DNA from 2 places in the Niveispirillum sp. FG156 genome. Region 2 is predicted to be linked to the other one. Evidence: predicted binding sites of a transcription regulator. Region 2 holds the regulator's gene; the other holds the start of a gene.
What was found. The regulator LexA, encoded in region 2, represses DNA repair genes until DNA is damaged. The targets are predictions, from matches to a motif close to ATGTTCTANTTTGGTTC.

Region 1: the regulator LexA is predicted to act here: its motif matches at 2,711-2,727, upstream of ACODSP_RS24455 (putative DNA modification/repair radical SAM protein).

The regions. Positions count from the first base shown of each region.
Region 1 is NZ_JBMDKE010000049.1:14,009-18,428, forward strand. It holds gene ACODSP_RS24445 (AraC family ligand binding domain-containing protein) at 1-645, shown strand, start outside; gene ACODSP_RS24450 (TIGR03915 family putative DNA repair protein) at 621-1,451, opposite strand; gene ACODSP_RS24455 (putative DNA modification/repair radical SAM protein) at 1,448-2,683, opposite strand; gene ACODSP_RS24460 (sensor histidine kinase) at 2,787-4,031, opposite strand; gene ACODSP_RS24465 (LysR family transcriptional regulator) at 4,109-4,420, opposite strand, start outside.
Region 2 is NZ_JBMDKE010000014.1:42,083-46,502, forward strand. It holds gene ACODSP_RS10750 (GNAT family N-acetyltransferase) at 1-236, opposite strand, end outside; gene ACODSP_RS10755 (acylphosphatase) at 454-738, shown strand; gene ACODSP_RS10760 (hypothetical protein) at 1,059-1,283, opposite strand; gene lexA (transcriptional repressor LexA) at 1,387-2,133, opposite strand; gene ACODSP_RS10770 (methyl-accepting chemotaxis protein) at 2,506-4,185, shown strand; gene ACODSP_RS10775 (molybdopterin molybdotransferase MoeA) at 4,198-4,420, opposite strand, start outside.

The DNA.
Region 1 (4,420 bases), on a different contig from region 2:
GTCGAAGGCACTGTTGTGCTGATGAACCCGGAAATTGTGCACGCCTGCAACCCGGTCAATGACCAGCCCTGGTCCTACCGCATGCTGTATGCCGATACCGGCTGGCTGGCGCGTGTGCAGGGGCTGCCGGCGTTCCGGCCCTTTGGCGCCGTGATCAGCCGCGATCGCGATCTTTATGCCGACCTGATGGCCCTGTTTGATCTGCTGTTCGATGACGGGGTTGAGATCGCGGACAAGGAAGCCGGGGCCTGCCGTTTCTTCTCATTCCTGGCGGAACGTGTGGATGGGACTGGGCTGCCCATGGCGCAAAGCCATGACGCCCTGGCGCGGGCCGCCGATTACATCACCCGTCACTGCACCCGCGATTTACGGGTGGAGGAGGTGGCGGCAGCGTCGGGCCTCTCCCCCTCCTATCTGATCCGGGCGTTCAAGGCGCGTTACGGCCTGACCCCGCACGCCTATCAGACCAACCAGCGGGTCCGGGTGGGGCAGGCGGGGCTGCGGCGGGGGGAAGCCATTGTCGATGTGGCGCTGGATGCCGGATTTGCCGATCAGGCCCATTTCCAGCGGGTGTTTAAGGCGCATGTCGCCGCCACGCCGGGCCAGTATGGGCAGCAGGGTCAATCCCGTTCCCGCAGGCGGTAATGGAAGGGCTTGGGCTCAGTCGCCTCCCGCTCGATCATCTCCCGCATCCGGTCCTCGGCCCCGGCGATCAGGTCGGGGATCAGGTCGGCTTCGGGCAGGTTCTTCCAGTATTTCTTGGGCATTTCCGACTGCATGGCCCGCACCTTCAACCGGGCCGGGTTGAAGATATGGGCGAAATAGGTGCGCCAGAGATCGTCCGTATCATCGATCAGGTCGGGCTTTTCCGACGGTTCGTCGGACAGTGTCAGGTGCTGCCCGTCCCAGGCGGCTGATCCCTTGGGGCTCGCGATGATCCAATCCATGTCGGTGAAGCGGCGTTGGAAAAAGCCGGCTGTGCGGGCCACGATGTAATTGTCCGGTTCAAACCAGGCGGCGAAGCGGCGGCGGCCATCCTGCGGCGGTCCCATTTCCTTGAACCGGACAAAGGCCTTCATCTTGTGCGCGTCGCGGCGGATGGCCTTGGTCAGGGTCTCTGCCCGCGCCACATCCGCATCGGACGGGTTGGACAGCAGCGCCCGTTCCCGCTGCACCCGCCAAAGCAGACGGTACAGCAGGGCGAAGCGGGCCGGGTCGATATGGCAGATGACGGCATCGGCCAGGGTCAGGAAGGCGGCGGGCACCGTGGGGGCGGGCAGCGACGGGTCGGGCGGGGGCAGGGGATCATCGGCCATGCCGAACAGGTCGGCCCCCGCATCCCGCACCCGCCATTCCACATCGCCCGGACCCATGCCGGCCCGTAGCAGAGCGCGGGCCGCATCCCGCCATTCCCCCAGATCACCGCGCCCGCGTAAACACAGGCGGATCATCCGAACAGGCTCAACTGCTTGGGCTTGGGCGCGAACAGGTCGCGCAGGTCGGTGCGGTCGGTCAGGCGCAGGGGGGACCAGCCCTCCGCCATGATGAAGGGCCGCACCTTGCGCACGCCCACGCCCAGCCGTTCCAGATCCTCCAGCCGCAGGTTTCTGTGCCGCCGGGCCGACAGGATGGAAGGCACCGATGTCGTGCCCAGGCCCGGCACGCGCAGCAGCATCTCCTTCTCCGCCCGGTTGACATCCACGGGGAACCGGTCGCGGTTGACGAGCGCCCAGGCCAGTTTCGGATCGATATCCAGTTCCAGATTGCCATCTTCCCTGACCGACGTGATCTCCGCCACGTCGAACCCATAGAATCGGTAGAGCCAATCCGCCTGATACAGCCGGTGTTCGCGCATCAGCGGCGGGCGCGACAGGGGCAGGACGCTGGACGCATCGGGAATGGGGCTGAAGGCCGAGTAATAGACCCGGCGCAGGCGGAAGCGGCTGTAGAGATTGGCGGACGAGCCCAGGATGGTGGCGTCGGTCGTGTTATCCACGCCTACGATCATCTGTGTGCTTTGGCCGCCCGGCGCAAAGCGGATGCGCCGCTTGGTCCGCAATGTTTGTTCCTTCGACGCCTCGATCCTGGCGGACAGGTCGGACATGGAACGGCGGATGCGGGCCGGATGCTTCTGCGGTGCGAACTGTTCGATGCCCTGATCGGTCGGCAGCTCGATATTGATCGACAGGCGGTCGGCATATAGCCCCGCCTCCTCGATCAGTTGCGGCGATGCCTCCGGGATGGTCTTCAGATGGATATAGCCGCGGAAATTATGGAGCGTGCGCAGGTCCTTGGCCACGCGGACCAGTTGTTCCATCGTGTAATCGGACGAGCGGATGATACCCGACGACAGGAACAGCCCCTCGATATAGTTGCGGCGATAGAATTCCAGGGTCAGCCAGACCACCTCGTCCGCCGTGAACCGCGCCCGCTCCACATTGCTGGACGACCGGTTGACGCAATAGACGCAGTCATAGATGCAGAAATTGGTCAGCAGGATCTTCAGCAGCGAGATGCAGCGCCCGTCGGGTGCATAGGCGTGGCAGATGCCCATGCCTTCCGTCGATCCCAGCCCGCCGCTGGCCGACGAATCGCGCCGCTGGGTGCCGCTGGACGCACAGGACGCATCATATTTCGCGGCATCGGACAGGACGGCGAGACGTTGTTTCAGCGATTTGGCCATGGTCCGGACGGGTCGGGGGAAGGGATTTTGTTCATGATATGTTCGTGGTCGCCCACGTCAACAATCTTGAACTATGCCCACCGCCCGCGATGGCAAGGGAACCCTATCCGCGCCGGGGGAACAGGATTGTGAAGCAGGTGCCGTCGCCCACCCGGCTGTCGACATCGATGCGCCCGCCCAGACGCTGCGTGACCAGATTATAGACCAGATGCAGGCCCAGGCCGGTGCCGCCTGCATCCCGGTTGGTTGTAAAGAACGGGTCGAAGATGCGGGGCAGGGTGGTGGCGTCGATACCACTGCCATTATCGGCTACTGACAGTTCGACCCAATCCGCCGGTGCCTCAGCCGCGCGCAGCTGGACCCGGATGGTCCCACCATCGTCGCGGCCCGTGAAGGCATGGGTCAGGGCGTTCATCACCAGATTGGTGACGATCTGCGCGATGGCGCCGGGCGTGCTGTCCACTTCCAGCCCTTCGGCCAGATCGGGCAGCAGCCGGTGGGGAGCGCGGCGCAATTGCGGCTGCAAGCTGCGCAGCACCTCCCCCAGATAATCGCCCAGATCGAAGCGGCGGACCTGATCGGTGGTCTGGTCCACGGCCACCTGCTTGAAGCTTTGCACCAGATCGGCGGCGCGGGTGATGTTGCCCAGGACGAACCCCATCGCCTCCGTCGCGGAGGCGACGTAATCCTCCAGCAGGCTGCGGCGCAGGGACCCGTCGCGATAGGCGGCGCCAAACCGTTCGGTATCCTGGGCAAAGGCCGTCGCTGCCGTGACCGCGACCCCCAGCGGCGTGTTGATCTCATGCGCCACACCCGCCACCAGCCCGCCCAGGGCCGCCATCTTTTCCGCCTGGATCAGGTCGCGCTGTGTCGCGCGCAGCCGGTCCAGGGTGCGGGCCATCTCCTCCGCCGTCAGGCGCATGACGTCGATGCCCTGGCCCAGCCCCATGGCCCTGCCACCGCCATCCACCAGGACGAAACCCCGATGCAGGGCGTCGGGCTTCTGTTCCGCGATCAGGGTATTCAACGCCGAAAGGCCGGTCTCCAGCGGCACCAGCAGCGGTTCCCGGTCCGCCAGATGGGTGACGGCGCGGCGGGCATAGAGATCGCGGCCATAACGTTGGGAGAAATGCAGAAGGAAGGTCGCCCGGTCGGCCAGCGCCAGGGGCCGCCCACCCGCATCGGCCACGATCACGCCGGGCAGGGTGGGGTCGGTCTGGAACAGTTCGGCTACACTGCCGCAGCGCGTCTGTTCCGGCACCGACGGTACGGTGCGGCACAGCCGTGCGGCGGTCCAGGCCTTATCCGCTATCCCCTTGCCTGGGGCGTGGTCCCTGTCCCGGTCCAACCATTCCCCCGCTGCTGGGATCGAGTTCGGGTTTGATGCCAGAAAGCCATGACGGATTCGTGACAGGCGCGCCAGTCTCAACCGCCCTTCATCACCGTCAGGGCAGCATCCCAGTAGGGGACAGGCCCGAACCGGCCCGCCAGAAAATCCACAAAGGCCCGGACCTTGGGGCTGAGATGGCGGTTGGCGGGATAGACGGCGTGGGCCGCCAGCGGGCCGGGCAGCCAGGCATCCAGCAGGGGGAGCAGCCGCCCCGCCGCCAGCGCATCGCCCACGATGAAGGTGGGCAGCAGCACCAGCCCCTGGCCATGCAGCGCCGCCTCGCGCAGCGCATCGCCATTATTGGCACGCAGCCGTCCCTTCAGCCGCACATTCTGCGTCTCTTCTGA
Region 2 (4,420 bases):
CAGGAGGAAAAGCCGACGATACGACCCGCGCTGGACGCGACAAAGGTGCTCCGCCCCCGTGGCGGCGCACCGGTCAGCAGCCCACGCCAGCGCTTTTCATGGGTCGCCGTGGAAAGGCCCACCAGATAACGCTCGGGCAACATGCCGGGATAGGTGGATCGCCAGCTCTCGACATGCACATGCGCGATGCCCGGGGCATCGGATATAGTCGCGGGACGGATCAGGCTGGCGGTCATGCCCCCTCCGGATAGGTCATCATGCTCTCTGCCGCACAGACTGTCGGCTGAGAGCAGGTCTTACAATCCCCCAAGGCGTCGCCGCCGTGTGCAGTCACTGGAAAACCGGGCCGTTCCATGCTGCCCCAGAAACGTGGACTTGGCGAGGGTGATTGACAAGTGCCGCCCGCTTGGGCTGGATAGGTCCAAAGAGAGCGAGACATTCATGACAAATCCCATGGAAGACAGGCGCGCCGTCAGCGTCATCGTGACGGGCCGCGTCCAGGGTGTCTGGTACCGCGGCTGGACCGTGGAACAGGCCCGCGCCCGGCAACTGGATGGCTGGGTCCGCAACCGCACCGATGGCAGCGTGGAGGCCCTGTTCGCGGGCCACAGCACCGATGTCGATGCCATGCTGGACGCCTGCTGGAAAGGTCCGCCCAACGCCATCGTCATCAATGTGAAGGTTGCGGAAAGCGCCGATCCCGGCCTAACCGGTTTTGATCAGCGCCCCACGGAATGAAGGGGACGCGCCGCCACCAGGCGGCGCCTAGAACAGTTTTACGCGGACTGGAAACGCCCTACCCTTCGTCATCCCGGCTTGCGCTCATAGGCGCTAAGTTATGGGTTTGATGTATCGAATTGGTTCGCTTTCTTCGTCATCCCGGCGAAAGCCGGGACCCAGCGAGAGCAGCGAGAGCTGCGACATGACTCATATCGGCGCTAACCGCGCCTTGACGCTGGGCCCCGGCTTTCGCCGGGATGACGAAGGGTGGGGATTCAATCTGTACCTGACAGCCCTGTTGGCCCGGTCACTCGGAGTGCAGAGCCCTCCAACCTGACCTACCGCCCACCCAGACAGCCTTTTTCCACCGATTGCGCGGCCAGCTCCTGGAACCGGGACAGATAGCGGCCATCGGATGCCATTGCGGGATCGCGGATCGTATCGGCATTCAGCTGCCGCAGCTCATTATCAATGCGCTGACACGGGCTGGCGCAGGCCGAAAGCAGCACGAGCAAAGGTGCAAGCGGCAGCAGCCGCCAAGGGGACAGGGCCAGGACATGCATGGGGCAGCACCATTCCAGACAGGGACAACAATCCCCAATCTGGACGCGGCACCCGGCGAAACCGGGGCCGGCCCATGACAGGATTAAGGCGCGTAACGCCCGCTCAATACTGACGGATCAGGCCGACCAGACGGCCTTGCACATTCACGCGGTCGGAACCGAAAACGCGGGTTTCGTAACTTGGGTTGGCCGGTTCCAGGGCGATGGAATTTCCCTTGCGGCGCAGGCGCTTCAAGGTCACTTCCTGTTGATCGACCAGGGCCACCACGATGGTGCCATTCTCCGCCGTTTCGCAGCGCTGGATGATGACCGTATCACCATCCAGGATGCCAGCCTCGATCATGCTGTCGCCGGCCACTTCCAGTGCGTAATGGTCACCCGCCGCCAGCATGGAGGCTGGGATATCGATGGTCACCGAATTGTCGCGCATCGCCTCGATCGGCAGGCCGGCGGCAATGCGGCCATAAAGCGGTAGGGCCACCGCTTCGGCATCGTTGCTGGCCTGGCGACCGGGCAGGCTGTTGCGAAAATCGCCCTTGATGACGTTGGGCTTAAAACGTGGCGACACGTCCGCCGTGGCGGGTGTCGGTGCGGATACCGGGGCGGCGGGCGCTGCCTTGGCCTTGGGCATCGGCTTTTCCGGCAGGCGCAGCACCTCCAGCGCGCGGGCGCGGTGGGGCAGACGGCGGATGAACCCGCGTTCCTCCAGACCTGTGATCAGGCGGTGGATGCCGGATTTGGATTTCAGACCCAACGCGTCTTTCATCTCGTCAAAAGAGGGGGAAACCCCGCCCTCGTTCAGGCGTTCATTGATGAAGAACAGCAGTTCCTGTTGCTTGCGCGTCAGCATGACATCCCCTCACCCGCGACGATGACCGCCCATCCGGCACCGTCATTGTGACCGACATCACTATAGAACAATAACGGAACGCCAGGCAATGTTCTATTTTGGTTCGCATCGGCTGCACGTTGCAGGATGTGGATCGGCCAACCCGACTACAACCTGTCGGGATAATTATCCTTTGCTAATAATCACACTATTCCGAATGTTATATAGACACCGCAGATAGTTCGGGATAATAACCATTCCAATGAAAGCGAGACCTTGAAAAGGTCTAATCCTTCGGGCCCTTTATAGATAAATCTCGTTGGGATTGCCGGTTTCGGGCCAAATTTCAGCTATCGCCGTCAATTCGAATTCTCAGAAGCGGGAAAAATCAGAATGTCTTTTTCATTTGGACGCAATGAGACTGCAAAATTCTCTGCTTTACATAAAGCAATCGATATTTCTCAATGCATTATCGAATTTGATCCGACCGGCGTGATATTGGATTCCAACCAAAACTTTCTCGATGCGCTTGGATACTCTCTGGCCGATATCGTTAACAAACACCATCGCATGTTCTTGAAAGTTAGCGATCACCAACAGCAGAGCTACAGGGATTTTTGGGATCACTTGGCGCGCGGGGAATTTCAATCGGGCGTGTTCCGCCGGATTGACCGGCACGGCCGGGATATCTGGATACGTGCGACCTACAACCCTGTTCTGGACCGCGCCGGACGGGTGATCCGGGTGGTGAAGCTGGCCAGTGACATCACTGACGCCGTTCACCGCAACGCCGACATGGCCGGCCAGATTGCCGCCATCAACCGCACCCAGGCCGTGATCGAATTCACGCCGCAGGGTGAGGTCCTGACCGCGAACGAGAATTTCCTGAATGCGCTGGGCTATTCCCTGTCGGAGATCAAGGGCAAGCATCATCGGCAGTTCATGTCGGCGGAGGAACGGGAGACGCCGGACTATCGCCATTTCTGGGAAAAGCTTGCCGCCGGTGAGTTCTTCGGTGGGGAGTTCCGCCGCGTCCGGCGCAATGGCAGCGACATCTGGATTCAGGCCACCTACACCCCCATTCTGGATACCGACGGAAATGTTGCCAAGGTGGTTAAGTTCGCGACCGATATCACCGAACAAAAGCGCCTGAACAGCGACCGGGCCAGCCAGTTGGAGGCCATCGCCAAGAGCCAGGCGGTGATCGAATTCACGCTGGACGGCACCATCGTCAGCGCCAATGAGAATTTCCTGTCGGCGCTGGGTTACCGTGCCGGGGAGATTGAGGGCCGCCACCATTCCCTGTTCATGCCGGAGGGGGAGCGAGACAGCGCCGATTACCGTGCCTTCTGGCAGAAGCTGGCGACGGGCGAGTATCAGGCGGGCGAATTCCGGCGCCGTGCCAGGGATGGCCGGGATGTCTGGATTCAGGCCTCTTACAACCCGATCCTGGGGCTGGATGGCAAGCCCTACAAGGTCGTGAAATATGCCACCGATGTGACGCGGCAGGTGCTGGCCCGCCAGCGCAGCGAATATGTGTGCGGCATGATGGAAAGCGTGGCCGCCGGGGCGGAGGAGATGAACGCCTCCATCCGCGAGATTGCCGACAGCATGCGCAAGTCGCGCGACGAGGCGGAAGCCGCCAATCGGCGCGTTGATGCCGCCGGCACGGTGACCGCGCGCCTGACCAACCTGTCGGACAGCATGGTCGATATCGTGAACCTGATCACCGGCATCACAGGGCAGATCAACCTGCTGGCGCTCAACGCCTCCATCGAGGCGGCGCGCGCCGGGGATGCCGGCAAGGGCTTCGCTGTAGTGGCGCAGGAAGTGAAAAGCCTGGCCACCCAGGCCCGCGCCGCCGCCGATCGCATCGCCGATGATATTGCCGGCCTGCGCGATACCGCCGCTGAGGTCGTCACTACCCTGGGCAGCATCCAGGGTGCCATCGGTCAGGTGAATGACTATGTCGGCTCCATCGCCGTCGCCGTGGAACAGCAGAGTGCGGTTGCCGGCGAAATGTCGGCCAACATGAACCGCGCCGCACAGGAGGCGGCGCGGATCGGGGCGTGATCCGTCACCCGGTCACAGCGCGTCCAGCGGCATCACCTGCACCCGGTCCCCGGCCTTGACCGGCGGGGCATGGGGGGCGCGCAGGATCAGGCAATCGGCCCAGGCCAGACGGCTCAACATACCGCTATCCTGTTTGGGGAACGGTTCGGCGACCAGCCGCCCCTCCCCATCGCTCGATAGCTTGGCGCGGATAAAATCGGCGCGGCTGTCATTGGCGCCCATATCACGGGCCAGC